2 regions of the Cupriavidus sp. OTU4054 genome follow, and region 1 is predicted to be linked to the other one. Evidence: riboswitches for the same ligand, from Rfam matches in the RefSeq annotation. Region 1 holds a riboswitch; the other holds the start of a gene.
The links. Region 1 has a riboswitch for cobalamin ahead of AAHB16_RS21645 (TonB-dependent receptor plug domain-containing protein). Riboswitches for the same ligand answer to the same signal wherever they lie in the genome.
Positions count from the first base shown of each region.

Region 1 (14,686 bases):
GGGAAACTGTCAAACGTCTGACTTTCGACAAATCTATCGTATGTCAGACGTTTGCCGTTTCTTCAAAGGATGGGATGAGAACGGCGGCCCGGCACGGTAACCTGGCCATTTTCTGCTCCCTGCATTCACTTCGCTGACCGCGTCGTGGCTGCGTCGAACAGTGGCTCCACTATACACCGCGCTGCGGGCCATACCAAGTCCGTCCTGCCGTATGGTTACATTTTCCGCGGCGCAGTACACCCAACCACACTCGGGATATCGGTACGGCGCGATGAACTTCAAGGCTCACATGCCAGAAAAATTCAGCGTGCCGGTCAGCGCGAATCCGTGCCGACATGCGCGTATTGCCGCAATGCTTCGTCCGCGCGTTCGTTGAGTTCGCGAATACGCGCGCGCACCGCATCGACCGGTATCGTGCCATCCTCGTCCTGCTTGCGACGCAGGGCGAGCAGGTCCGACGCGATGCTGATCGCGGCCATCACCGCGACGCGCTCGACACCCTTCGCGGCCACGTTGCCCTTGAGCTTGTTCATCTGCGCATCGACGAGCGCAACGGCTTCCAGCAGCGCCGCTTCGTTGTCGGGCGCGATGGCGAACCGGTACGGCTGGCCGGCGATGGTGAGTTCCACTTGCTTGTTGCTCATGCATGTTCTCCGGGAGCCCGTTGTGTGCCTGGCGTGCCTGCCGTGCCCGCGGTGGCCGTCGCGCCGCCGTCGCCGAGCAGATCGAGCTGGCGCGCGTCGCTGGCGGTCGGCAGCTTGTCCAGGATCGACTGGATGCGCAGCTGCGCTTCCTCGATCTTGATATTGAGCAGTTCGCGATCGGCGGCCATGGCCTCGCGCTCGCCGCGCAGCTGGCTCGCTTCGTTCTGCAGGCGGTCGATCTCCGCGCGCAGCCGCTGGTTCTCGGCCGCCAGCGTGTCCGCGTGATGGAGTACGCGCCCGATCTTGGCAGCCAGTTGTTCAAGTTCAGTGAGCATAGTTGCCTGAGGTCCGGTTTTGAAGTCGGCGATTTTTTGCGTCGGTGTTCCGGATTCTAGCCGAATGGTGGACGCATTCCACCTGCGATGCCACGTCGGCCAAGCCGGGTCTGACCGGCATCGCGCGCGGAAGTTGCATCGGATGCGGGGGAAATGCCAGTTAACGGCACGCATCGTGCCGCATTGACGCCATCTGTGAAACTCCCTACACTCGCGCACGTTCCAGGTGCTCGCCCGGCCGATTCATGCGTCCGGGCAGTTCAACGGGAAACAGGGAGCCAGCGCCGGCAGCAAGCCGGAGCCAGCCAACCTGTGCTGCCCCCGCAACGGTAAGCGACCGCGAACATGCCATATGTTCGCAGGGCTGTCCGGAAGCCACTGCATGCGCCATGCATGCGGGAAGGCGGCCGGCCTGATGTCGTCAGCCCGGATACCGGCCTGAACGCGGGCGCGCGCGCAAGTGCCGCCACTTCGCCAAACGGTCCGCGGGGGAACGGGCCTGGCACATCCACATCCCATCCTAGAAATGCGTGTATCGCTTCAACGGACCGCCGCGGCTCCCATGCCCAAGGTACGTCCATCCATGGCCGCCTGCAGGGGCGCGCTGATCTCCCTCGCCACCCTGAGCGCGACGGCCGCGCATGCGCAGGCCAGCGACGGCGGCGCTTCGCGCCAGCTCGATCCCATCGTCGTGACCGCTTCGCGCACCGCGCAGGCCGTCTCCGACGCGCTGCCCCATACCACGGTCGTGACGCAGGAAGACATCGTCAACTCGCAGGCGCCCGACCTGCGCAGCCTGCTGCGCAATCAGGCCGGCGTCGAGTTCGCGACCAACGGGGGCCTTGGCGCCAATACCACGCTGTTCATGCGCGGCGCCAATTCGAACCAGGTACTGATCCTGATCGACGGCGTGCGCGTCGCGGGCGTCAGCGGCGGCACCGCGCAGCTTGCCAATATCCTGCCGGACCAGATCGACCATATCGAGGTCGTGCGCGGCAACGTATCGGCGCTGTACGGCTCCGACGCCATCGGCGGCGTGGTGCAGATCTTCACCAAGAGCGGCGCGGGCCAGGCCCCCGCCGGCAACGCGTCGGTGGAGTACGGCACCTACAAGACGCGGCAGGCTACCGCCGGTTACGGCGGACAGATCGGCGACACGTCGTTCAACGTGACGGGCTCGATCATCAAGTCCGACGGATTCTCGTCGATCAACGTCGATCAGTGGCGCCGCGACAATCCGCGCGTGCCGACCACGCGCGGGCCGAATCCGAACGACAACCCGTACGAGAACCGGAGCGTGTCGGGCCAGCTGCGGCACAAGTTCAGCGCGGACTGGGACGCGGGCGTGGCCGCCTATTATTCGAACAGCCAGCTCTCGTACGACAGCTCGAGCTCGACCGGCCGCTCGACCGACGACCTGCGCATGGACAGCGAGCTCTACACGCTGTCCGCATTCGTCAACGGCCGGGTCACGCGGGACTGGACCACGCACGTCAAGGTGGCGCAGAGCCAGGACCGCAGCGAGGGCACGAAGAACGGGCTGTTCGACAGCCTCTTCAACACGCGCACGCGCCAGGTCAACTGGCAGAACGAATACGCGCTGACGGCCGGGCACAAGCTGCTGTTCGGCACCGATTACCTGCAGCAGACGCTGGCCTCGAGCGCGTACGGCGCGCCGTCGCGCAACGTGTTCTCGGTGTACGGCGGCTATGAAGGCCGGATCGGCCGCAACCAGATCCAGCTGAACGTCCGGAACGACCATTACTCGGACTTCGGCAATCAGGCGAGCGGTTTCGCGGGGTATGGCTTCAACGTGACCGAGGCGCTCAAGCTGATCGCCAATGTCAGCAACGCGTTCCGCGCGCCGACGTTCAACGAGCTGTACTACCCCGGTTTCGGCCAGCCGAACCTGAGCCCCGAGCGCGCGAAGTCGGCCGAGGTCGGCGTGCAGTACGACACCGAGCAGACGGGCCTGCTGCGCGTAACGGCGTTCGAGACGCGCTACGACAACCTGATCGTCTCCACGGCGGTGGGCGGCGGCCTGTTCCTCGCGCAGAACGTCAACAGCGCGAAGGTGCAGGGCGTGGAAGCATCGTGGCGCGCCACGGTGTGGGGCACGGACCTCGGCGCGGCGGTGACGTTCCAGAATCCGACCGACGAGACCAACCACACGCAGCTCGTGCGCCGCGCGCGCCGGCACGCCTCGCTGGACGTGGGCCGCAATATCGGCCCCGTGCGGCTGGGCGGCGAATGGCTCGTGTCGTCGGCGCGGCTCGACAACGGCTCGCGCACGCTCGGCGGATACGGTATCGTGAACCTCACTGCCCGCTACAACATCACCAAGGAATGGTTCGTCGCCGCCCGCGTGGAAAACCTGTTCGACAAGAACTACCAGCTCGCGTATCCGTACAACACGCAGGGCAGGGCGGGCTACATCACGCTCGGCTGGCGGCAGAAGTGACGGGGCGCCATGGCTGAGTTCCGGCGCGCGCTCGCGATCTGGCTGGCCCTCGCCATGGCGGGGCTCGGCGTGTTCGCGCTCTCGCTGGCGCTCGGCAGCGTGCCGCTCGACGCGGCGCAGCTGTGGGCCGCGCTGACGGGCGCGGACAGCGGGACGGCCGGAGCGATCGTGCGGGAGCTGCGGCTGCCGCGCGCGATGGCCGCGTTCGCCTGCGGCGGGCTGCTCGCGCTCTCGGGCGCGCTGATGCAGGTGCTGCTGCGCAATCCGCTCGCCGAGCCGTACGTGCTCGGCGTATCGGGTGGCGCGGCCACCGGCGCGCTGCTGGCGATGCTGACGATGGCGCCGCTGTGGAGCGTGCAGGCCGGCGCGGCCGGCGGCGCGCTGTGCTCGATGGTGCTGGTGGCGACGCTCGCGCGGCGCGACCTCCTGCATCCGCAGGTACAGGGCGGGCATCACGAGGCCGGCGCGCGCCTGCTGCTCACGGGCGTGATCATCGCCGCGGGCTGGGGCGCGCTGATCACGCTGATTCTTGCCGTGGCGCCCGAGTCCCGGCTGCGCGGCATGCTGTTCTGGCTGACGGGCGATCTCGGCGGGACCGCGAGCTACGCCGCCGCGCTGGGCACGCTCCTGGTGTCCATGGCCGTGGTGATGCCGATGGCGCGCTCGCTCAACGTGATGCTGCTGGGCGAGACCGTGGCGCAGGCGCTGGGCGTGCACGTGGGCCGCGTGCGGGGCATCACGTTCCTGGTGGCGTCGTTCGCGATTGCCGCGGCGATCACGACCGCGGGGTCGATCGGCTTCGTCGGCCTCGTCGTGCCGCATCTGGTGCGGCTGGCGTGGGGCAACGACCAGCGCTTTCTGCTGCCGGCCGCGGTGTTGCTGGGCGGAACGCTGCTGATGGCCGCCGATCTGATCGCGCGGACGGTGATCGCGCCCGCGCAGTTGCCGGTGGGCGTCATCACCGCGCTGCTGGGCGTGCCGACTTTCCTCTATCTGCTGTTGCGGAGGCCACGATGAGCCCGTCTGCCGACTGGATGCTGCCGCGTGCCGAATGTCCGCGCCTCGTGCTGGACGATATCCGGCTGCGCGCGGGCGCGCGCGTGCTCGTCGATGGGCTGGGCCTGACCGTCGGCGCGGGCGAACTGTGGGTCGTGGTCGGACCCAACGGCGTGGGCAAGTCCACGCTGATGGGCGTGCTGGCCGGCCTGCGTGCCGCGGACGGGGGCGAGGCGCGGCTCGACGACGTGCCGCTCGCGCGCATCGCGCCGCCCGCGCTCGCGCTGCGGCGCGCCTATCTGCCGCAGGCGATCCACGACACGTTCTCGATGTCCGTAACGGACGCGGTACGCGTCGGCCGGCATCCGCACCTCTCCGGATGGGGCTGGAGCGGGCGCGACGACGATACGATCGTGGCCGATGCGATGACCGCGCTGGACCTCGAAGGTTTTGCCGCGCGCGACGTCATGACGCTCTCCGGCGGTGAACGCCAGCGCGTGGCGCTCGCCGCGACGCTCGCGCAGCAGGCGCCGCTGCTGCTGCTCGACGAACCGGTGGCGCATCTGGACCTGCGCCATCAGATTCTGGTGCTCGATCTTCTGACGCGCCTCGTGCGCGCGGGCCGCCATGCGGCGGTGGTGATCGTGCACGACCTCAATCTTGCGCGCCGCTACGCGACCCATGCGCTGCTGATGGCCGAGGACGGCCATGCGCTGCATGGGCCCGCCGGCGACGTGCTTACGCCCGAACGGTGCTCGCGCGCGCTGCGCACGCCGATCATCAGTGTCACCGATGGCACGCAATGGGCGCTGATTCCCGATGGAACCCGACATGACGACCGATAACGAGAGCAACATCCCCGACGATGGCCGCGACGAGCGGCACAAGGCGCGCATGGAGCGCAAGAAGGAAGTGGTCGATCAGAAGATCGCGTCCGCGCAGATCGAGCGCGGCGTGATCGTGATCACCACGGGCAACGGCAAGGGCAAGTCGAGCTCGGGCTTCGGCATGGTGGTGCGCGCGATGGGCCACGGCATGAAGACGGCCGTGGTGCAGTTCATCAAGGGCGCGATTCCGAGCGGCGAGGAACAGTTCCTGCGGCGCTTTCCGGACGAATGCGCGTTCCACGTGATGGGCGAGGGCTATACGTGGGAGACACAGGACCGCTCGCGCGACGTGGCGAAGGCGGAGGCCGCCTGGGAAGTCGCGCGCGGACTGCTGTCCGACCCGTCGGTCGCACTCGTATTGCTCGACGAGCTGAACATCGCGCTCAAGCTCCATTACCTCGACGTGGACCGCGTGATCGCCGACCTGCGCGCGCGGCCGCCGATGCAGCATGTGGTGATCACGGGCCGGGGCGCGCCGCAGGCGCTGATCGATGCCGCCGATACGGTCACCGACATGACGCTGGTCAAGCACGCGTTCAAGGCGGGCGTGAAGGCGCAGCGCGGCGTGGAGATGTAGAAACGATTTACAGTTACGGAATATGCTCACTTCCCTGTCCGACTATTCGCTTCCGCTGCCGCCGATCGACGCGCCCGACGCCGCGCTGCGTCCCGTGCTGCAGGCCGCCATCGACGACAAGACCAAGCCGCTCGGCGCGCTGGGACGGCTGGAGGCCCTGGCATTGCGCATCGGCATGGTGCTCGGCACCACGAAGCCCGAACTGAAGCGTCCCGCGGTCATCGTGTTCGCGGGCGACCATGGCGTGGCCGATGCGGGCGTCAGCGCCTATCCGGCCGAGGTCACCGCGCAGATGGTGCTGAACTTCCTCGGCGGTGGCGCGGCGATCAATGTGTTTTCGCGACTGCACGGCATGACGCTCGAGGTCGTCGATGCGGGCGTGCGCACGCCGCTGCCGGCGTCGCCGGGGCTCGTGAACTGCCGCATCGCCGATGGCACGCGGAATTTTCTTGAAGGCCCGGCGATGACGCCGGAGCAGGCCGTGGCCGCGCTCAATGCCGGTATCGCGCGCGTGCTGCGGCATGCGCAGCAGGGCACCAACGTGATCGGCTTCGGCGAGATGGGGATTGCCAATACGTCCGCCGCCGCCTGCGTGATGAGCCGGCTGACGGGGCTGCCCATCGAGTCGTGCACGGGACGTGGCACGGGGCTCGACGATGCGGGGCTCGCGCACAAACGCGAGGTGCTGTCGCGCGCGCTGGCGCTGCATGCGGACGCCACGGCGCCGCTCGATGTGCTGGCCGCGTTCGGCGGTTTCGAGATCGCGATGATGACCGGTGCGTTCCTGGCCGCGGCCGCCAGCCGGATGGTGATCCTCGTCGATGGATTCATCGCGAGCGCCGCATTGCTCGTGGCCGCGCGCATCGCGCCGGCCGTGCTCGATTACTGCGTGTTCTCGCACTGTTCGCACGAGCAGGGACATCGCGCGCTGCTGGCCGAGTTCCAGGCCGAACCCGTGCTGGCGCTGGACCTGCGCCTTGGCGAAGGGACGGGGGCCGCGCTGGCGTGGCCGCTCGTCAATGCGGCCGCGGCGTTCCTGCGCGAGATGGCGACGTTCAGCGGCGCGGGCGTCAGCACCGCGAGCGCCTGAACGCCGACCACGGAGGACACCCATGCGCGTGGCCGACGAACTCCGCTTCTTCCTGACGGCGCTCGGCTACTTCACGCGCGTGCCGCTGCCGGCCGCGCTGGCGCGCTGGGTGGGCTTCACGCCGGAGCACCTCAATGCGGCCGCGCGCTACTTTCCGCTCGTGGGCCTGCTGGTCGGCCTTGCCGGCGCGGTGGCGACGTGGGCCGCCGCGCATCTGTGGTCGCCTTCGGTGGCGGTGCTGGTCGGCATGGCGGCGACGTTGCTGCTGACGGGCGCGTTTCACGAGGATGGGCTTGCCGATTGCGTCGATGCGTTCGGCGGCGGCTACACGCGCGAGGACGTGCTGCGCATCATGCACGATTCGCGCGTGGGCGCGTTCGGTGCGATCGCGGTGGTCATCGCGCTGCTGCTCAAGTGGCAGTTGCTGCTGCAGATCGGCACCACGGGCGGACTGGCCGTGCTCGTCGCGACGATCGTGGCGGCGCATGGCGCCAGCCGCGCGATGGCCATCACCTACCTGTCCACGCATGACTACGTGCGCGACGAGGGCAAGGCGCGTCCGGTCGCGCAGCGGCTGCGCGGCGCGGGACTGGTGTTCGCGCTGCTGTGCGGCGCGGCGCCGCTGGTGTGGATGTCGTTCGATTCCCTTCCCGTGGCGGCGGGCGGTAACGGCGTGGGCGTCGGTGCGGGACTGGCGTTCGCGCTGGTCGCCGTGCTTGCGCTGACGTTGCTGCGGCTGGCGCTGGGGGCGTACTTCGTGCGGCGCATCGGCGGCTATACGGGCGATTGCCTCGGCTTTGCGCAGCAGCTTGCGGAGCTGGTCGTGTACTTCGTGGCGGCTGCATGGACCTGGTACTGATCCGGCATGCGCGGCCGGCACTGCCGGCCGGCCAGTCATCGGTTTGCTATGGGCGGCTCGATCTGCCGCTGGCCGCGCCGTGTTCGCCCACGGCGGCGCAGATGGCGGGGCCGTTGCTGGCCTATCCGCCCGCGCGCATCGTCACGAGCCCTGCCATGCGTGCCAGGGACACGGCCGCGCTGTTGGCGCAGATGCAGGCGCAGATGCAGGCTCAGATGCAGGCGCGGTCGTTGACGGCGCCGGTGCCATGCCAGATCGAACCGCGCCTGCAGGAGCTCGATTTCGGCGCGTGGGAAGGACAGCCGTGGGACGCCATCGCGCGCGCGGACCTCGATGCATGGGCGGCCGATCTGATGGGCGCGCGGCCGCATGGCGGCGAAAGCGCGGCGCAGGTCATGGCGCGCGTGAGCGAATGGGCTGGCGATGCCGAGACCGCCGACGACGCTTGCTGGTGGGTCGTGGCCCACGCGGGGCCGATTCGCATGCTAGCCGCGCACTGGCTGGGCGTGCCGCTGGCGCAAACGCTGCAATGGTCGCTTGGCTTCGGCGCATCCTGTTGCCTGCGGCTGCAGGCGCCGCAGGCGCAGCTGGTCTGGTGGAACCGTACCGTCGATTGATGCGACTGGTTTGATGCGACTGGATTGACGCGGTCTAGCGTGGCCGCCGCGAACGCGCGATATCGAGATTCTTGCAGATTTCCTCGGCGCCCCTGACCACGCGCGGGCCCGCGCGATTGACGAGGTCGCCGTCGATGATGAACAGGTTGTTGCGCGCGACGGCAGTGACCTGCTTCCATTTCTCCCACATCGTGAAGTCCGCGAGCGGCCGGTCGGGCCGCGTCGCGCCCATGCCCGCGGTGAGCATGGCTTCGGGATTGCCCGCGACCACCGCTTCGGTCGAGACGGTGGGCACGAGCGGCGTCTCGTTCGCGAACAGATTGCGGCCGCCGCAGAGCGCGAGCATGTCGCTGATCAGGTGCTGGCCATTGAGCGTCATCAGCGGCTGCTGCCAGACCTGATAGAACACCGTGACGGGCGGGCGCGAGGCGTAGGTCTTGCGCAGCGTATCGATCTGCTGGCGGAAGTCCGTGGCCGCGCGGTTGGCCACCGTGCTCGTGCCCATCAGCGTGCCGAGCTTCTCCAGATTCTCGGGAATCGAATCGAGCCGGCGCGGTTCGCTGAAGAACAGCGGCATGCCCAGCGCGCGCAGCCGGTCGGTCTGCTTCTGCGCGTTGCCGTGCCGCCAGACGACGATCAGGTCCGGCTTGAGCGCGGCGATCCGTTCGAGGTCCAGCGCCTTGTTGTCGCCGACGCGCGGCAGGTCTTTCGCTTCGGGTGGGTAGTCGCTGTAGCTCACGGTGCCGACGATGCGGTCGCCGCCGCCTGCCGCGTACAGCAGCTCGGTGACATGCGGGGCGAGCGAGACGATGCGGCGTGCGGGCTGGGCGAGCGTGACGGTCTGGCCGGCATCGTCGATGACGGAGACCGCGGCGTGCGCGGGCGCGGCTGTCATGCATGCGCACAGCAGCGCGGGGGCCCACAGGGCGAATGGGGGGCGGGCAGGGTTCATGGTGCGAAAGCGCAGAGTGGCGGTCATCGGGCGGTCATCGGGCGATCATCGGGCGATCATCGGGCGGACGCGTGGCGACAAGGCCGGCAGGGTGAGCGTGGGGCATGAGGCGGTTGCGCGAAGGGCCTGCGTGTCAGCTGCCCAGCGCATGGTCGAGGCGTTGCCACGCCTCTTCGCGGTCCGGGGGCAGGCCGAAGCGCAGGCTCGCGGGGCAATCGCCGGCCGCGTCGAACAGCCGCGTCCAGATGCCCGCTTGCGCGAGGGTGTCGTGCAGCGCGGGGGCGTCGGTATCGGGGACCCAGCAGAACAGCGGCTGCATGATCGCGGAGAAGCCGTGGCAGCGCAGCAGCATCGCGAGCCGTTCGCCTTGTTGCGCGAGGCGCAGGCGCGTGCTGGCCTGCCACGCGCGGTTGGTCAGCGCGTGCCGGGCGATGACGCGGGCGGGGCCCGAGACCGTCCAGTGGCCGAGGGCCTCTCGCAAGGGGTCCAGCACCGCGGGTTCCGCGAGCACGAAGCCGCAGCGTACGCCGGCCAGTCCGTAGAACTTGCCGAGCGATCGCAGCACGACGAGGCCGGGCAGATGCGCGCTCGCGGCGAGCGATTGCGTGGGATTGCAGTCGATGAACGCTTCGTCGAGCATCAGCGTGCCGCCGCGTGATGCCAGTTCGGCGTGCCACGCCGCGAGCGTGGCGGCGGATACGAGCCGGCCCGTGGGGTTGTTGGGGTTGACGACGACGAGGTGGTCGAGCGGGTGTGTCAGATCGGTCCGCGCGAAGTCGGCTTCGCTCAGCGGCACGACGGTGTGGCCCGCGCGCGCGAAGGCCGGTGCGTATTCGCTGTAGCCGAGCGCGGCGATGCCGACGCGGCCGGGTCTGAGCAGCGTGGGCAGGGTGCGGATGGCGGCCTGCGAGCCGGCCACGGGCAGCGCCCGGACGGTGCCGTACGCCAGCGCGGCGGCCTCGGCGAGGCCGTCGTCGTCCTGCGGCAGGCGCTGCCAGGCGTCGGCGGGCAGCGGGGGCACGGGATAGCCGTCGGGGTTGATGCCCGTGGAAAGGTCGAGCCAGTCGCCGGGGCTGCGGCCATACCGCCGCGCGGCCGCGAGCAGGTCGCCGCCATGGCGGATGGGGGGGGTGGGCGGGTGACTCATGCGGGTGGCGTGCGGGCTGCGCGCGAGGCGGCGCGGATATAGGCTTGCCGCGCGGACGGTAGGGCGACGGTCCGGTCGCCGCGTCCGCGCGAGAGCGGGAGGGCGGCGTGCTGCCCTGCTCGGCGGCCGATGTGTCGACGTGCAAGGGGGAAGGCGGTCATGCGGCGCCTCCGGGCAGGGCGAGGGGCAGGACGGTCATGCGGCGCCTCCGTGCGGGGCGAGTGGGAGGTGCGTTCAAGCGGGGGCTCCCAGCAGGGCGACGGTCCGGTCGCCGCGTCCGCGCGAGAGCGGGAGGGCGGCGTGCTGCCCTGCTCGGCGGCCGATGTGTCGACGTGCAAGGGGCAAGGCGGTCATGCGGGGCCTCCGGGCAGGGCGAGGGGCAGGACGGTCATGCGGGGCCTCCGGGCAGGGCGAGTGGGCGGTGCGTTCAAGCGGGGGCTCCCAGCAGGGCGACGGGCACGGTGGCCGCGGCCAGTGCCAGCCATAGCCACAGCGTGCGCCGCACGAGCTGCAGGCACGCGCGCACGTGCCGCGCGTCAGGCGCGTCGCCATGGCCCAGTGGCGGGCGGACTTCCCATTCGCCGTGGTACCGCGCGCCGCCCCCCAGCGCCACACCCACCGCGCCCGCGCCGGCGGCCATGACCGGCCCGGCGTTCGGGCTCGACCATGCGCGCGCCTGCGTGCGCCAGCATCGTAGCGCGGGCAGCGTCTTGCCCAGCAGCGCATAAGACAGCGCCGTCAGCCGCGCGGGCAGCAGGTTGAGCGCATCGTCGATGCGCGCCGCGGCCCAGCCGAAATGCAACAGCCGGGGCGTGCGGTAACCCCACATCGCATCGAGCGTATTCGCAAGCCGGAACGCGATGACCGCCGGCGCCCCGCCGACAAGGAACCAGAACAGCGCGCCGAACACCGCGTCGTTGCCGTTCTCCAGCGCGGACTCGCAGGCCGCGCGCGCCAGCGCTTCGGCATCCGCGTCGGCCGTATCGCGCGACACGATTCGCGCGGTCAGCATGCGGGCCGCGGGCAGGTCGTTCCGCGCCAGCGCATCGGCGATCGGCGCGATATGTTCGGTCAGGCTGCGCGCGCCCAGCGCGAAGTACAACGCCACGGCATGCAGTGCCCACGCAAGCCATGGCGCGGACACGGCGACCTCGCGCAGCAAGCCCCATGCAAGCGCCACCGGAACGAGCACGAGCGCGGCCCACGCGCAGACACCGATCGCGCGCTGGATCCATTTGGTACGGGACGGGCGATTGAAACGGCGCTCGCAGGCGGACGCCATGTTGCCGAAGCCGACCAGCGGATGCCAGCGGCGTAGCTCGCCAAAAAAGCGGTCCAGCAGCACGCCGGCCAGCGCGGCGGCCACCGTGGCCGCCCAGGACAGCATGACCATACGACGTCAGCCTTTCACGTTCACCGGGAGGCCCGCGACGATCAGGCGCACGTGGTCGGCCGCCGCGGCGAGCTTCTGGTTCAGGCGGCCGAGCTCATCGACGTAGAAACGCGTGATCGCACCGGTCGGCACGACGCCGAAGCCGATCTCGTTGGTGACGAGGATCACGTGCCCGGGCGTGGTGGGCAGCGCCGCGAGCAGCGCGTCGATTTCCTCGGTGAACGCGGGCGGCGGCGTAATCACGCCGTGCTCGGGGTACGAGCGGTTCTCGTCGAAGATCAGGTTGTTGAGCCACAGCGTGACGCAGTCCACGAGGATGCAGCCGCCGTGGCGCGCATTGGCATAGATGGCGTCGGCCAGGCGCACCGGCTCCTCGACGAGCGCCCAGTCGGCGGGACGCCGCGCGCGATGGAGCGCGATGCGCAGTTCCATTTCCTCGTCGGGCGGATCGGCATCGTGCCGCGCGGTGGCGATATACGTCACGGGCCCGCCGGTGACCGTCGCGTGATCGGTCGCGAGCTGCTCCGCGAAGTGGCTCTTGCCCGAGCGCGCGCCGCCGATCACGAGCGTGAGCTCGCGCGGCGCGCTGCCGCTTGCGGCCTCCAGCGGCGCGGTGGCGACGACGGGCTCGCTCGCCGCGGCGGTGGCGGGGGCGTCGGGCGTGACGGTGGAGGAGATGCCGAGGGCCTTGGTGTCCATCCGGCGTATTGTAGCGGTCGCATCGCGCACTCGCATGCATGGATATTGCAGACGCACGGCGATGGGGCTCCCGGCCTTCCGCCCTGCGATAATCGGCCCATGACCGCCCACAGCCCCATTCCCGTCCTCCCCTATCCCGCAGGTGACTTGCATGGCACCCTGATGATCCAGGGCACGACCTCCGACGCCGGTAAAAGCACGGTCGTCGCAGGGCTCTGCCGCGTGCTCGCGCGCGCCGGCGTCGCGGTCGCGCCGTTCAAGCCGCAGAACATGGCGCTCAACAGCGCCGTGACCGTCGATGGCGGCGAGATCGGGCGGGCGCAGGCATTGCAGGCGCAGGCCGCGCGCATCGCCCCGCATACGGACATGAACCCCGTGCTGCTGAAGCCGAGCAGCGATATCGGCGCGCAGGTCATCATCCATGGCCGTGCGCGCATGGACCTCGATGCGCGCGCCTATCACGCCTACAAGCCCACGGCCATGGCGGCCGTGCTGGAGAGCCATGCGCGCCTGCGCGCGGCTTATGGCGTGGTGATGGTCGAAGGCGCGGGCAGTCCCGCGGAGATCAACCTGCGCGCGCGCGACATCGCCAACATGGGGTTTGCCGAGCGCGTCGATTGCCCCGTGGTCCTCGTGGCCGATATCGATCGCGGCGGCGTGTTCGCGCATCTGCTGGGCACGCTGGACTGCCTGTCCGAGAGCGAACGCGCGCGCGTCACCGGGTTCATCATCAACCGGTTCCGCGGCGATGTCGCGCTGCTGCAGCCGGGCCTGGACTGGCTGACCGAACGCACCGGCAAGCCAGTGTTCGGCGTGCTGCCGTACCTGCACGGCCTGCACCTCGACGCCGAGGACGCGGTGGTGGCCACGCAGGGCGCCAAGCACGGCGCGCCCGAGACGCTGCTGCGCGTGATCGTGCCCGTGCTGCCGCGCATCTCCAACCATACGGACTTCGACGCGTTGCGTGCGCATCCGGGCGTGGATCTGCGATTTATCGGCCCGGGCATGCCCATTCCGCCCGCGGACCTCGTGATCCTGCCCGGCAGCAAGAGCGTGCGCGCGGACCTCGCGTTCCTGCGCGCGAACGGCTGGACGCAGGCGCTCGCGCGCCATCTGCGCTACGGCGGCAAGCTCATCGGCATCTGCGGCGGCATGCAGATGCTGGGCCGGCGCGTGCACGACCCCGATGGGCGCGAAGGGCCGGCCGGCACGAGCGATGGCCTCGGGCTGCTCGATTTCGACACCACGCTCGCCCCAGAGAAGCAACTGCGGCAAGTGAGCGGCCACCTTTCTCTGGAGAACGGCAGCGCGCCGGTCAGGGGCTATGAGATCCACCTTGGGGTGACCGAGGGACCGGCGCTCGCGCGCCCCGCGCTGTGGCTGGCCGATGCGGGCCGCCGGCCCGATGGCGCGGTGTCCGACGACGATCAGGTGTTGGCCACGTATGTGCATGGGCTGTTCGACGACCCCGCCGCGTGCGGCGCGCTGCTGCGCTGGGCCGGACTGGGCGGCGCGCAGGGCGTGGACCTCGACGCGCTGCGCGAGGCGTCGATCGACCGGCTCGCGGACAGCATGGCCACGCATCTGGACCTGCGCGCGATGCTCGCGCCCCTGGCCGCTGTGTCGGCGAGCCCACGATAAGGGTACGGAAGGGGCACGAAAGCCGCGGCGATCCCGCTACACTAGCGCGTGGCCCGCACAGGCCGCATGCATGGCAGCACTCTCGGACGATGGAGGACATTCATGCCGGTAGTCGTGATCGCCAATCCCAAGGGCGGTGTGGGCAAGACCACGCTGGCGACGAATCTCGCCGGTTACTTCGCGAGCCAGGGGCATGCGGTGATGCTCGGCGATACCGACCGCCAGCAATCGTCGCGCGCATGGCTCGGGTTTCGGCCAGCCTCGGCCCCGCCCATCCGCAGCTGGGACATCGACGCCGACCATATCGCGCGTCCGCCGAAGGGCACCACCCATGTGGTGCTCGACACCCCGGCCGGCCTCCATGGCTGGCGCTTCAACGACATCATGA
Region 1 is NZ_JASATF010000019.1:123,502-138,187, forward strand. Features, by position in the region: RNA gene ssrS (6S RNA) at 1-7, opposite strand, end outside; gene AAHB16_RS21635 (cell division protein ZapA) at 315-644, opposite strand; gene AAHB16_RS21640 (hypothetical protein) at 641-979, opposite strand; cobalamin riboswitch at 1,186-1,435, shown strand; gene AAHB16_RS21645 (TonB-dependent receptor plug domain-containing protein) at 1,563-3,440, shown strand; gene AAHB16_RS21650 (FecCD family ABC transporter permease) at 3,450-4,457, shown strand; gene AAHB16_RS21655 (ABC transporter ATP-binding protein) at 4,454-5,281, shown strand; gene cobO (cob(I)yrinic acid a,c-diamide adenosyltransferase) at 5,268-5,900, shown strand; gene cobT (nicotinate-nucleotide--dimethylbenzimidazole phosphoribosyltransferase) at 5,923-6,990, shown strand; gene AAHB16_RS21670 (adenosylcobinamide-GDP ribazoletransferase) at 7,013-7,849, shown strand; gene cobC (alpha-ribazole phosphatase family protein) at 7,834-8,466, shown strand; gene AAHB16_RS21680 (cobalamin-binding protein) at 8,501-9,361, opposite strand; gene cobD (threonine-phosphate decarboxylase CobD) at 9,552-10,565, opposite strand; gene AAHB16_RS21690 (CobD/CbiB family cobalamin biosynthesis protein) at 10,993-11,958, opposite strand; gene cobU (bifunctional adenosylcobinamide kinase/adenosylcobinamide-phosphate guanylyltransferase) at 11,965-12,657, opposite strand; gene AAHB16_RS21700 (cobyric acid synthase) at 12,820-14,298, shown strand; gene AAHB16_RS21705 (ParA family protein) at 14,401-14,686, shown strand, end outside.

Region 2 (14,686 bases), on a different contig from region 1:
CGCCACGCGCGCCGCATCGGGCGCGTGGGCCTCGAGATCGACGCCACGTGCGAATTCGGTCGCGGCGTCGAGCCCGTCCGCGCCCTCGAGATCCACTGCGTCCGTCGGTGCGCAGGCGCCCGGCCCGGCCGAGCGCTGCATCACCAGCACCTTGCCCTCGCCCGCCGCCGCCCGCTCCTGCCGCGCATCGAAGTCGAGCACAAACTGCCCGGTGTCCACCTGCCACTGGCCCTGCCGGTCGCGCACGGTCACGTCCCGCCCCGCGGCCGCCACGCGCAGGCCCGTTGGCGGACGCCCCTGCTGCCCGAGTTCCTGCAGGCGGCGCAGCGAACGCGTGATATGGCGCGTGGGCACATGCGACGCGCGCAGCGACTGCGCGGTGCGCAACAGCACCACGTCCTGGAACGTAAAGCGATACTCGCGCCGCGGCCCGCGCCGCGGGGCCACCACGCCAGCCGCGATCAACGCCGTGACGACCGTGCGCGAAATGCCGAGCAGCGCCTGGACGTCGCGCATCGTGTAGGCATCCATTGCCGGGTCAGTTCTCCCTCATCGTTGGCGTTTGCGCGTTGGTGCGTGGGCGCGTTGGCGTGGGCATTCGACGTTCGCCTACTTGCGCGCGGCGCGCTTCGGCGCGGCCGCCGGTGCCGGCGCCACCGCGCGCTTCGCGGTCTTGCGCGGCGCCGCGGTCTTCTCCACGGCATCGCCCTTCTCCGCCTTGCCGCCCGCCGCCTTGCCGCCCAGACTCGCCGCGGGCTGCCGCTTGTTGGCGCCGATACTCTTGCGCAGCGCCTCCATCAGGTCGATCACCTCGCCACCGGCCGCGGGAGGCGCCTCGGCCGCCACGGTAATCTTCTTGCCCGCGATCTTCTTGTCGATCTGTTCCAGGATGCGCTGCTTCTCCTCGTCGACATAGGCCGACGCATCGTAGCCCTCGACCGAGTTCTGTTCGATCAGCTGCTGCGCGAGCGCGAGCTCGGCGGGTTGCACATCGGTGCGCTCGACATGCAGGTCCGCCATGGACCGCACCTCGTCCGCATAGAGCAGCTGCTGCAGGATCAGGCCGTCCTCGCCCACGCGAATCTGCACCATGTACTGCTTGCCCTTCCACGACCACTTGGCCAGTGCGCAGGTGCCGCTCTCGCGCATGGCCTCCGCCAGCAGGTTGTACGGTTTGGCGCCGCGCTTGTCGGGGCCGAGGTAGTAGGCCTTGTCGAAGTAGATCGGGTCGATCGCATCGATCGGCATGAATGCGACGATGTCGATGGTCTGCTGGGCCGCCTCTTCGAGCGCGTCGAGCTCCTCGGGCGTAAACGTGACATAGCGGTCTTTCTCGAACTCGTACCCCTTGACCATGTCCGCGCGGTCGACGACCACGCCTTCCTTCAGGCAGATGTACTGCTGCCGCAGCCGCGAGCCGCAGCCCTTGTGCAGCAGATTGAAGCCGATGGCCGACTTGCTTTCCGTGGCCGAATAGACCTTCACCGGAATCGACACGAGACCGAAGCTGATGGACAGCGATGCAATGGAACGGGCCGCCATGGGTATCTCCTCCAATGACGCAAGACCACGAAACGACATGTTCCTGAAGGTTAGTCCGCGCCACGCGAGCCCGCCAGCGGACGTACGCTGACAAGGCAAGTGCCTCCGGCACCGCCTGCCTACGTTCAGCCCCCCGCTGCCGCCACCGCGCGGCGATCGCGTTCGGCACGCCGGAACGCGCCCGGCGCCACCCCGAAGTGCTGCGCGAACAGCCTGCCGAACGCGGCCTGCGAGGCATAGCCGCACTGCTCCGCGACCGCGGCCGCCGACAGGTTGCCCTCGCGCAACAGCCGCGCCGCGCGGTCCATGCGCAGCGTCGTCACGAGTTCGAGCGGGGTCACGCCCCCCACCTGCGTGAAATGGCGCGCGAGCGTGGCACGCGACATATTGCAGACGGCGGCGATACCCTCGAGCGTCCACGCCTGTTCCGGCGCGCGCACGATCGCCTCGATGGCGGGCGCGAGCCGCGCATCGGCCAGCAGCGCAAACAGCGTGTGGGCCACGCTACCGCGCGACATGATCGTGCGCATGAGTACCGTGAACAGCGCCGTCGAGAGATCGGCCACGATCGCGGCGCTGCCGGGGCGCGGCATGCTGGCTTCGGCATGCATCATGCCGATCAGCCCGCGGAGCCAGCCACTATCCCCCGCATTGGCACCCGCATTGGCACCCCCATTGCCTCCATTGGCCGACGCGGTCGGCACATGCAGGTACTCGGGCAACGTGCGCAGCAGCAGCGTGGACGACGGACTGAGGATAAACGTGCCGCACAGGATGTTGAGCGGTTCCGCGGCGCCCTCTACCAGAACCTCCGTCACCACTCCATTGAAGCTCAGCGTCGGCGCCTGCCGCGCGCCACGGTGCATCGCGCGCAACGTATGCGCGGCGCCGTGCGGAAACAGCAATACGTCGCCGGCCACGAGCCGCACGACCTCCCGGCCCACCGCGAGTTCGGCATTGCCATCGAGAATCACGTGATAAGGCACGTGCCCCGGCGCCGCCTGCTCGTTGTGCGCGGACCAGGCACCGGCCACGCGGCACTGCAGATCGACCGTGCCGGATGGGGACAACAAACGAACGAAGTCGCTGAGCGAATCCATGAGACAAGGCGTCGGTGAGACGATCGAGCAAAAAGTTGCGCCGATTCTAACTCATTCGCTTCGACTGGGGGCCTACTATTGAGTCCAAGGAAGCGCCGCACACCAACCAAGCGCGCAACCCAACGCAACCAGGAGAATTCATCATGTCCCGTCTTCAAACGATCGCCGTTACCGAAGCCACCGGCCAGACCGCCGAACTGTTCACCGCCATCAAGAAGGCCGTCGGCAAGGTGCCGAACGCCTATGCCACCATCGGCACCAATGCTCCCGCCGTACTGGCCAATGCGCTGGGCACCGGCCAGGTGCTCAAGCAAGGCACGCTGTCCGCCCGTGAACTCGAGGCCATCAACCTGTCCGTCAGCGAAGTCAGCGAATGTGATTATTGCCTGGCCGCCCATACGCTGACCGGCAAGATGTCCGGCTATACGGTCGAGCAGACCCAGCAACTGCGCCGGGGCAGCTTCCCGGACGACGCCAGGATCGACGCATTGGTGCATTTCGCGGTGGAAATCGTCAGCACGCGTGGCACGGTGCCGGCGGCAACGGTCGAGCGCGTCAAGGCGGCCGGTTACGATGACCGCCAGATTGTGGAAGCGATTCAGGCCATCAGCGCGATCCTGTTCACGAATATGATCAATCGCGTCAACGACACCACGCTGGACTTCCCGGCCGCGCCGGCGATTTGATCCAGGTGTGAGCGACCCGCGCCCCGCATATTTCGTACCCCGGAATGGCGGGCGCGGGTTTTCCCGAATCATCTGGCAAACGGCACAGATAAGATATTCTCATTATGTCCAAACATTAAATTTCGATTATTCACCCATTCGGGGGGAATGCACTTAAGTCAACAAAATCGCCAGTTAAATTGTATCTAATACGTATCACAATAAAATTTAATTCACTTTTCTTAAAGTCACGATCAAAATAGTCGTGACGATGCTGTCGCGGATGCCATCGTCAAGCGTGACAACGTCTGGCGGTCCGCCGTCCAAACCGTTTGGTCACAATCTGATATAGCGGCCCGGTTCATCAATTCGAGGTCGATCAGAAGAAAATCCGCCTTTGACCTCAGGGGATGACGCCGTGAAACACTACAACAGGGATAACTTTCTGCTCACACAGAGCATTGGCTTTCACTTAAACAAGGCCCGAAATTGCCTGCTGATGGAAATGGACTGCGCATTGCGTCCGCTCGACATCAATGGCCAGCAAATGGGCATTCTCATGACGCTGATGCGGGGGGCCGCCTCCACCCCGTTCGAAATCAGCAAGATGCTCGGCATCGACAGCGGCCTGATGACGCGGATGCTGGACAAGCTCGAAGAGAAAGGTCTCCTCGCCCGCAGCCGCAGTATCGACGATCGCCGTGTGGTCAATCTGGAACTGACCGACAAGGGAAGAGCCGTGGCCGAGCAGATTCCCGAGATTGCGCCGGAAGTGCTCAATGAACGGTTAAAGGCGTTCTCCGATACCGAATTCGCGGAATTCGGGCGCCTGCTGCAGAAATTCGCGACGCGGCATCAATGACCTCGTAGGACCCGGCGCCCGCCTGCTCTTTTGCCCCCACGGCGCGGCGCCTCAATAATTCCCACGCAAAACGTCTGCATCCCAGTACAATGCGCGCCAATCGCGCGCTAATGCACCGCACGCGATCAGCGATTGCAGGTGCCCATGCCGTTTTTGCATGGGTTAAACGGGAAACAGGTGAACCGTCTTTGCCCTCAGGCCAAACGGTAATGCCTGTGCTGCCCCCGCAACGGTAAGCAGGATCAGGATATCGCCACGCTGGCCGCGTCGATCGCGGACGGCAGTCACTGTACGGCAAATCACCGCGCGGGAAGGCGGCGATTATCCCGGGACCCACATGGGACCCAGCCTGCAAGCCCGGATACCGGCCTGTGGTCATCATCGTTCCAGACCGCACGGGCGGGGTCGCCCGGCATTCGATGAAACGCCACGCCATTCACGCCGTTCAGGCAATAGGCCGCCCGCGCGCGGCCATGCCCACCTGCCGGGATCCCCGCAGGTACCCATTCGCCGCGCAGCCACGCGGGCTCGCCGTCTCCACGCTGTCGCTGGGCGTCATTGCCGCGCTGCAGCTTCCGCAGAACGCCGCGGCGCAGGATGCGGCATTGCCCGCGGTCGTGGTCAGCGAGTCCGCCTATCCCGGCCTCGCGCTGACGACGCCGGAAACCACCGGCAGCCGCCTGGGCCTCACACCGATGGAAACGCCCGCCAGCGTCGAAGTACTGACCGGCGAAACCATTCGCGAGCGCGGCGACCAGACCGTGCGCGAGGCCGTGACGCGCGCCACCGGCATTACGGCCAACCCGGCGCCGGGCAACGGCGGCACCGCCCTCGCCGCGCGCGGCTTTGCCGGCCAGGGCTCGGTCATGCAGCTCTACGACGGCACACGGCTCTATGTGGGCGCGGGCACGGTCACGTTCCCGTTCGACACCTGGTCGGCCGACCGTATCGAGATCCTGCGCGGCCCGGCCTCCGTGATGTACGGCGAAGGCGCGATCGGGGGCGTGATCAACGTCGTACCCAAGAAGCCGTTCTCGGGTCCCATCCAGAACGAGCTCCAGATTACCGGCGGCTCGCAGAAGACCGCGCGCGTGGCCTTCGACAGCGGCGGCACGGTCAACGAGAACCTGTCCTACCGCTTTGCCACCGCGTATAACCGCTCGGCCGGCTGGGTCGATCGCGGCGACTCGCGCAACCTCATGGTCTCCGCGGCTGTCCGCCTGGACGTCTCGCGCGATTTCAACCTGACGCTCTCGTACGACGATGGCAGCCAGCATCCGATGGAGTACCTCGGTACGCCGCTCGTCAATGGCAGCCTCGATCGCTCGCTGCGCAAGAAGAACTACAACGTCGCCGATGCCGATATCACGTACCGCGACCGCTGGACGCGGCTGGCCGCCGAATGGACGCCCAACGAGCGTGTCACGGTGCGCAACCAGTTCTACTACCTGACGAGCCAGCGTCACTGGCGCGACAGCGAGACCTACACCTATCTGCCCGCGACGGGACAGGTGCGCCGCACCGACTACCTCGAGATCCTGCACGACCAGGAACAGGTGGGCGACCGCGCGGACCTGACCATTAAGAGCCGGCTGTTCGGTCTCGACAATACGACGACGGTCGGCTTCGACGTCAACCGCATCAACTTCACGCACACGAACAACTCGCCGTATGGCGGGTCGTCGGTCGTCGATGCGTACAACTTCAACCCCGGCATATTCTTCAGCCCGCCGGGCGTGTTCACCACGCCGCGTTACCGCACGCACACCACGCAGTACGCGCTGTTCGGCGAGCATCGCATTGCGCTGACGAAGCAATGGTCGATCATCGGCGGCGTGCGCTTCGACCATGCCGACTTCACGCGTAACGATCTGATCGCCGGCACGGGCTGGGACAAGACCTTCGCCAACACCACATGGCGCGCGGGCACGGTGTACCAGTTCACGCCGGACCTTGCCGTGTACGCGCAGTACGCGACGGCAACCGATCCGCTCGGCGCGCTGGTCACCACGTCCGATGCGCAGCGCAATTTCGATCTCGCCACGGGCAGGCAGGCCGAGGTGGGCGTCAAGCAGTCGTTCTGGAACAAGCGCGGCGAATGGACGTTCGCGGCGTACGAGATCCGCAAGAACGACCTGCTCTCGCGCGATCCGCTGAACCCCACGATCGTGCAGCAGGTCGGCGAGCAGTCGTCGCGCGGGCTGGAAGCGTCGGCAAGCATCGAGGTGGTGCGTGGACTGCGGCTCGACGTCAACGGCACGGTGCTGCGCGCGCGGTACGAGGACTTCAACGAATCGGTCGGCGGCCGACTGGTCTCGCGCGCGGGCAACGTCCCGACGAGCGCCCCCCAGCAGGCGGCCAATGCATGGCTGACGTGGGCGTTCCTGCCGCGGTGGCAATTCGGCGCGGGCCTGCGCTATGTCGGCGGCCGCTACGCCGACAATGCGAACACGGTGCGCGTGCCGAGCTATACCGTCGTGGATTCGGTGCTGTCGTGGCGCGTGACGAAGCAGGCCGCGCTCTCGCTGCGCGTGTACAACCTGTTCAATCGCGACTATGCCGAGGCGGTGGCCAACGGGGGCCAGCAATGGCTGCTTGGCCGGCCGCGCTCGGCGGAGCTGTCGGCCAACTTCTACTTCTGACGCATGTGGCATACCTTGCGCCGCTGGCTCTATCTGATCCATCGGTGGATGGGCATTGCCGGCTGCGTGCTGATCGCGATGTGGTTCGTGTCGGGCGTCGTCATGATGTACGTCGCGTTTCCGTCGCTGACGGACGGTGAACGCATGGCCGGGTTGCCGCCGCTTGGCATGGCCGCGCCGCCCTCCGTTACGCCAAACGCCGCATTGCTGACGGCCGGCATCGGCACGTTTCCCCGCAGCCTGCGCCTCGAGATGGCTGGCGACCGCGCGGTCTATCGCATCGTGGACCGCCAGGGGCGGCCGCATACGGTCGACGCGACGGATGGCACGCGGATCGAGCGCGTCGATGCGGAAACCGCGCGCGCGATCGCGGCGCGATTTGCCGATGTGCCCGATGCTTCGTCGCGGTGGATAGAGACCGCCGAGCGCGACCAGTGGACCGTGCCGAACGGCCTCAACGCATGGCGGCCGCTGCATCGCATCGCCATCGACGATGGCCTCGGTACCGAACTCTATGTTTCCGCGCGGACCGGCGAGGTCATGCGCGATACGCATCGCGCCGAGCGCTTCTGGAACTGGCTCGGGTCCGTGCCGCATTGGCTGTACTTCACGCCCATCCGCAAGGATCCGCCGCTGTGGCGGCAGGTCGTGCTGTGGACCTCGGGGCCGTGCGTGGTGGTAGCGCTGACGGGAATCTGGATCGGCATTCTGCGGCTGCGCGTGCGGCGCCGCTTTGCGCATGGGAACGTGGGCGGCGTGTCGCCCTATCACGGATGGATGGCGTGGCACCACGTGGCCGGACTGGCCGGTGCGCTGTTCCTCGTGTTCTGGCTCGTGAGCGGCTGGCTGTCGGTCAATCCGAACCAGTGGTTCAACGCGCGGGCGTTCGACGAGGCCGCGCAGCAGCGCTATGCGGGCCATGGCGCGGCGAGCTTTCCGGAACCCGCATGGCGCGAGATCGCGGCCCGCGTGCCCGATGCGCGCGAGCTCCGCATGATATGGGTCGCCGGACGTGCGCAGGTGCTGGCTGGCGACAGCCTTGGCCGCACGCATACGCTGGACGCGACCACGGGCGCGCCCGTGACGTGGCCGCTGGGCGAACTGGTACGCGCGGCGGCAATGCTGGTGCCCGACGCTCACGTCGTGGACGGCACGCTCCAGCACGAGGACGATCTGTACTGGTACCGCCATCACGCGCCGCGCGCGCTGCCGGTACTGCGCGTACGGTTCGACGATGCGGCGCGCACATGGGCCTATATCGACCCGTCCACGGGCCTCGTGGCCGGCCGCTCGGACAACAACCGGCGGCTCTACCGATGGCTGTTTCATGCGGCGCACAGCTGGGATTTCAATGCGCTATTGCGCTACCGGCCCGCGTGGGACGTGGTGATGTGGATCTTGTCGCTGATCGGCGCGGCGATGTCGGTCAGCGGCATCGTAGTGGGCTACCGACGGTTGAAACGGAAGGTCAGCTAGTCAGGTAGGCGATCGGTCAGCCGACCGCGACCAATCCGTCTACCGCGCGCCACCCCTGTTCCACGGCCGCGGTCAGCGATGGGCTCCCCGCGCTGTCGCTATTGGCAATCCGCACGTTGCCGATGCCCTTGCCCGCCTGCGCCAACGCGGTCTGCAGCGCGGCATCGTCGGGCGACAGCGTGCCCGGCATATAGCTGTAGCCATGTGCCCACCGATTGACCGTGATCCCCCGCACCACATCGCGCGACGCAAAGCCGCCCGCGCCGAGCATGCGGTCGAGTTGCGCGCGGATGCCGCGCTCGAGTTCGTCGTACGGCGTGCCGAGCAGCAACGCGCGGCCCGCGCGGAACCGCTCGCGCACGCTCATGCCGCTGTCGGGCACGGTCGGCACATAGAGCATATGCAGCACCGCCGGATCGTCGGGCGTCGCGACCGCCGACGCGCTGGCAGCCACCGGCGGTTCCAGCCACAGGTCCGTGTACGCCATCGCCGGCGCATGAATCCGCCACGCCTTGAGCGCGGCAAACGCACGCCAGTGGTCGAGCGCCACCTTCGTATAGATCAACGGCGCCTTGACCTCCGCGCGCAACGCATCCTTCTGCGCCGCCGGCAGTGTCGGCAGGATGAATGGAATCATCATGTTGTAGCCCGCGAGCACCACATGCTGCGCTTCCACGCGATGCAGATTGCCGCGCCAGCCATAGGTGACCCGTGTGATGCGCGTATCGGGCTCCACGGCGATCGCCGTGGCCTCCAGCCGCACGCGCACCGCGTTGCCCTCGCGATCGAGGCGGCCATAGTCGAACGCCGCGCGTCCGATGTCCTCGGCCTTGCCAGCAGACGCCACGCCGGGCACGAGATCGCGCACGAGCAGCCGCGCGAGCGACGCATTGCCGTCGGGAAACCACAGCCGCGACGCCGGCGACTTGCCAAGACGCGGGTCGAGCGCCGGCGCGGGCATGCCGGCCCCGGCCGGCAGACCGATCGAAATCGCCTCGCCAACCGAGATACCGTCGGCGTCGAGCGCATAGGCATCGTTGCTGCGGCTGCGCAGAAAACGCAGGCCGCCAAGACCGAGGCCCGCCCGTTCGCGCAGGAACGTCGCATACCGCGTTTGCGCGAGATAGGCCGTACGGTCGCCGGCTGCCATACCGGCCAGATAATCGACACCGCCGTCCGCCAGCCTGCGCAACGCGGCGCGATCCTGCACGCTCAACGGGGCGGCATCCAGATGCTTCTGCCATGCATCGGGCATGGGCGGCTGCCCTCCACCCGCACGCGCGCCGATCAGGTCCGCAAACGGATCGCCCGCGACGAGGCGGTCCTGCCCGAAATGGTCGGCATCGAAATACACCGCGCGGCCCATGCCGAGCGCACCGAACGGCGTTTGCGGCTGCGCCGGCGCGCGCGCGGCATCGAGCCCGACCCCGGCCAGCAGCGCGCGCACCGCGGCATTGCCCGCCGCGCTCGCCGGCATGTCGGCGCTGCCGCCATACGTCACGAGCTTGCGTCCGCGCACCGTGAATTCGTTTCGCTTGGCATGGCCGCCGAAATCGTCGTGATTGTCGAGAATCAGGATGCGCGCCTTCGGGCCGAACTTGCGGCGATAGAACCAGGCCGCCGCGAGCCCGCTGAGCCCGCCGCCCACGACCACGAGGTCATACGCTTCCTGCGCCAGCACGGCGGGATAGGTCGCGCCTTCGCGCGCGAGGCTATGGGCGAGCGTGAACGTGCCCGCATGATTGCCGCGCAGGCCGGTCAGCGCCGGCGGATACGACGCCTGGGCCGCGCCGGCTTCGGCCGCGCGCAGCAGCGCGGACGGCGCGAGGCCGGCCGCGATCGTCAGCGCGGTGCCATTGAGAAAATCCCTGCGGGTGATGGTCATGACGCGGTGTGTCTCTCGTTGTCGCGGTGTGTCTCTCGGTGTGGTTATCGCGCGTGCGCCGCCGTGGCCGCCCGCATCCCCATCGCGGACCGTCGCGCCGCCACCGCGGCCTCCGGCACTGGCGCGGCGGCATTGCCCCAGCTGCCGCGGATAAAGGTCAGCACATTGGCCAGTTCCTGGTCATCCATGGTCCAGCCATAGCCAGGCATGTGATAGTCGGTCGGCGCCGTGCTGACGCGCGCGGTCACCGCGCCATCGAGCAACAGGTTCACCAGCGAAGACGGATCGGGATCCACCACGGTCGGATTGCCGGCCAGGGGCGGAAACACCCGCGCAAAGCCCTTGCCGCCCGCGCCATGGCAAGGCATGCAGAACTGCGCATACTGCCGCGCGCCGGTCCGGTCGAAGCGCCCCTGTTCCAGTTCGGCAGCCACCGCGGGGTCATAGCGGAACGGCGTCTTCTCGCCGCGCACGCCGGGCAGCGACTTGAGGTAGGTGGCCACCGCATCGAGATCGGCATCGGCCATGTACTGCGTGGAGGTCGCGATGACCGTCGACATCGGCCCGAACGACGTGGCGTGCGCATTGCGGCCGGTTCGCAGATACTCGGCCAGCTCGGCCTTCGACCATGCGCCGAGTCCGGTCAGCTGGTCCCCGGTCAGGTTCGTGGCGGACCAGCCCTCGACGATCGCGCCCGACAGAAAATGCCGGCTGCGCTCGTCGTCGCCCTTCTCGCCATAGAGCATGCCGCGCGGCGTGTGGCACGCGCTGCAATGGGCCACCGCGCGCACGAGATACGCGCCGCGATTCCATGCCACGCCCTTCGCGGCATCCTCGCGCACGGGCTTGTCGTCGAGATACAGCCAGTTCCATACGACCATCAGCCACCGCTGGCTATACGGAAAGCGCATCTGCGCAGGCGTATCGGCCTGTCGCACAGGCTTGACCTCCGCGCGCAGGTACGCATACAGCGCGGCCACATCGTCCTGCGTCATGCGCGCGTACGACGTGTAGGGCATGGCCGGGTACAGCCGCTTGCCGTCACGCGCGACACCATGCCGCACGGCGCGGTCGAACTCCTGCAGCGAATATCGCCCGATGCCGGTCTCGGCGTCCGGCGTGATATTCGTGGAATAGACGGTGCCCGCCCCCGTGCGCAGCGGCAAACCACCGGCCAGCGGTGCGCCACCGTTACCGGTATGGCACGCCGCGCAATTGGCGATCCGCGCGAGATACCGGCCGCGTTCGATCTGGTCGGCGGGCGTGGCAGCCCGCGCCAGTTCGGCAAAGGCGAGCACGATCAGCAGGGCGAGGATGGTGGAGAACAGCCATCGGGCGGCAGCGCCCAAGAGCGTTGTATGGATCATGTATGGACGAATATGTAGCTAACCTGCGGATAACGTCTCGGTATTGCTTTTATCGCGCCTTTATCGCACTTCGATCGCGCATAGTTCGTGAGCTTATCCCGGGACGAGGAATTTCGCCACCATGATGCGCGGCTATCGACGCACCATCCGCCGCAGCCGTCGATACTCGACCACGCTGAATCCCCATTCGATGACGAGCGCCATGACCGCCGCCGGAATGGCGCCGGCCAGCAGCTGCACGTGGTCGTTGAGCGCGAGCCCCGTGGCGATGCGTTCGCCGTAACCGCCCGCGCCAACGAAGGCCGCGATGGTCGCGGTGCCCACGCTGATGACCGCGGCGGTCTTCACACCCGCGAGAATGACGGGCATCGCCAGTGGCAGCTCCACATACCGCAGCGTCTGCAACGGGCGAAAGCCCAGCGCGCTGGCGGCCGCGCGCATGCCCGGCGATACCTGCTCGAGGCCCGTGCAGGTATTGCGCACGATCGGCAGCAGCGCGTAGAGGAACAGCGCGACCATGGCGGGCCAGACGCCGATACGGCCCAGCAGCGGAATCAATATCGCAAGCAGCGCCAGCGAGGGAATGGTCTGCAGCACGCTGACGAGCGCCAGCACGCCCTTGCCGATATGGCGCCGGCGGTCGGCCACGATGCCCAGCGGTACGCCGATGGCGATGGCCGCGCCCACGGCGCCAAACACGAGCGCCAGATGGCGCTGCGTCAGCCGCCACGTGTCGGCGCCGAACAGCGTGCGCGCGAGGTCGCCGCGCATGTCGCCGGCGCGCGGGGCCGGCGTGGCGAGCGTATTGCCGATGCGGCCCGCGAGAAATTCGCGCGCCACCGCGGCAAACGATTCGCCCTCGATCTCGGCCGCCGCGTTCATGTCGATCATCTGGTCGACATGGATCTTGCCGGCCAGCCCTTCGAGCGCGCGCCACATCGCCGGATAGCGGCGCGGCACGTCTAGCCGGTACACGACGAGCGCGTCGTACGGCGGAAAGAAATGCAGCGGATCCGTGAGCACGCGCAGGTGGTACTTGTGGATCTTGGCGTCGGTCGAGTAAATGTCGATGGCATCGACCTGCCCCTGCGCCAGCGCTTCGTACGCGACGCCGTGATCGAGGCCGATCGGCCTTTGCGGCAGATCGTAGCGGCGCGCGAGGCCGGGCCAGCCGTCGGCGCGGCCGAGGAATTCGTGCGAGAGGCCGAGGCGCAGGCCGGGCTCGCGGGCGAGGTCGGATAGCGTGCGCACGCGGGCGTTCGTCTTGTCCGAGACCGCGATCGCGTAGGTGTTCTGGAAACCGAAGAGAATGGCCGCGCCGAGGCCCATGGGCGCCAGCGCGGCGTTGATCGCATCGACATCCGCGCCCGGGGGTAATCGCAGCAGTTCGTTGGCGAGCGTGCCCGTGTAGTCGGGATACAGGTCGATGCTGCCGGCCTTGAGCGCCTCGAACACGATGGCGGTGTTGCCGAGGCCCGGCAGGTGCCGCGCCTCGCCCTGCGTGCGCGCGGTCTGCGTCAGGACCTCGCCGAGGATATACGACTCCGTGAACCGCTTCGATCCGACGCGTAGCGTGCCGGCGTCGGTGGGCTGTGCCCAGGCGCCACGCACGGTCAGGCCAATCACGGCAATCACGAGCAGCAGCGCCAGGCGTCGCACGATCCTAGTCTCCCCCGCCTGGCGCGAGGACCTCGCGCGCGCCGTTGCGGCCCATCGGCGAGACCAGTCCCGCCACCTCCATCTGCTCGAGCAGGCGGGCCGAGCGGTTGTAGCCGATGCGCAGCTGGCGCTGCACCGCCGAGATGGACGCGCGGCGCGAAGTCACGACGAACGATACGGCTTCGTCGTAGAGCGGATCGGACTCGGTATCGCCGCCGCCATCGCCGAACATATCCGCGGCGCTGCCATCGGGGGTATCGCCCGCGAGGATCGCCTCGTCGTAGTCGGGCTCGCCGAACTGCTTCCAGTGCTCGACCACGCGGTGCACTTCCTCGTCCGCGACGAACGCGCCGTGCACGCGTTGCGGATAGCCGGTGCCCGGCGGCAGGAACAGCATGTCGCCCTGCCCCAGCAGGCTTTCCGCGCCCATCTGGTCGAGGATGGTGCGCGAGTCGATCTTCGACGAGACCTGGAAGGCGACGCGCGTCGGGATGTTGGCCTTGATCAGGCCCGTGATCACATCGACCGATGGGCGTTGCGTGGCGAGAATCAGGTGGATGCCGGCCGCGCGCGCCTTCTGCGCGAGGCGCGCGATCAGTTCTTCGATCTTCTTGCCGGCGACCATCATCAGGTCGGCCAGTTCGTCGATGACCACCACGATCAATGGCAGCGTGGATAGCGGTTCCGGGGCGTCCGGCGTCAGCGAGAACGGATTCGGTACCTTGCGGCCGGCGGCGTGCGCGGCGCGGATCTTCTGGTTGTAGCCGGCGAGGTTGCGGACGCCGAGCGCGGACATCAGGCGGTAGCGCTTTTCCATTTCGCCGACGCACCAGTTGAGCGCGTGGGCGGCCTGCTTCATGTCGGTGACCACGGGGGCGAGCAGATGCGGAATGCCTTCGTAGACCGACAGTTCGAGCATCTTCGGGTCGATCATGATCAGGCGCACGTCTTCGGGCGTGGCCTTGTACAGCATCGACAGGATCATGGCGTTCACCGCCACGGATTTGCCCGAGCCGGTGGTGCCGGCCACCAGCAGGTGGGGGGCGCGGGCGAGGTCGGTGACCACCGGGTTGCCGGTGATGTCCTTGCCCATCGCGAGCACGAGATGCGAGGGGTGCTCGCGGAAGGCGTCGCCGTTGACGATCTCGGAGATGCGGATCATCTGGCGTTTGGCGTTCGGCAGCTCGAGGCCCATGCAGGTCTTGCCGGGGATGGTCTCGACGACACGGATCGAGGTCACGCCGAGGGCACGGGCGAGGTCCTTCATGAGGCCGACGACCTGGGCGCCGCGGACGCCGACGGCGGGGTCCACTTCAAAACGCGTGATGACGGGGCCGGCGCTGGCGCCCACGACGGACACGGGTACCTTGAATTCGGAGAGGCGCTGGGCGATGAGCTCGCTGGTCTGCTGAAGATCGGCATCGGAGACTTGCTGCGTATCTTCGCTCGCGGGTTCGAGGATGCCGTCGCCGGGGAGGCGGTAGTCCA
Region 2 is NZ_JASATF010000004.1:200,613-215,298, forward strand. Features, by position in the region: gene AAHB16_RS07380 (tetratricopeptide repeat protein) at 1-531, opposite strand, end outside; gene ku (non-homologous end joining protein Ku) at 610-1,542, opposite strand; gene AAHB16_RS07390 (AraC family transcriptional regulator) at 1,668-2,642, opposite strand; gene AAHB16_RS07395 (carboxymuconolactone decarboxylase family protein) at 2,786-3,328, shown strand; gene AAHB16_RS07400 (MarR family winged helix-turn-helix transcriptional regulator) at 3,726-4,169, shown strand; cobalamin riboswitch at 4,289-4,556, shown strand; gene AAHB16_RS07405 (TonB-dependent receptor) at 4,643-6,811, shown strand; gene AAHB16_RS07410 (PepSY-associated TM helix domain-containing protein) at 6,815-8,287, shown strand; gene AAHB16_RS07415 (NAD(P)-binding protein) at 8,304-10,172, opposite strand; gene AAHB16_RS07420 (cytochrome c) at 10,217-11,539, opposite strand; gene AAHB16_RS07425 (glycine betaine ABC transporter substrate-binding protein) at 11,672-13,162, opposite strand; gene AAHB16_RS07430 (DNA translocase FtsK) at 13,203-14,686, opposite strand, start outside.
Region 2: linked by a shared signal. The riboswitch ahead of AAHB16_RS07405 (TonB-dependent receptor) and the one ahead of AAHB16_RS21645 (TonB-dependent receptor plug domain-containing protein) in region 1 are both predicted to bind cobalamin.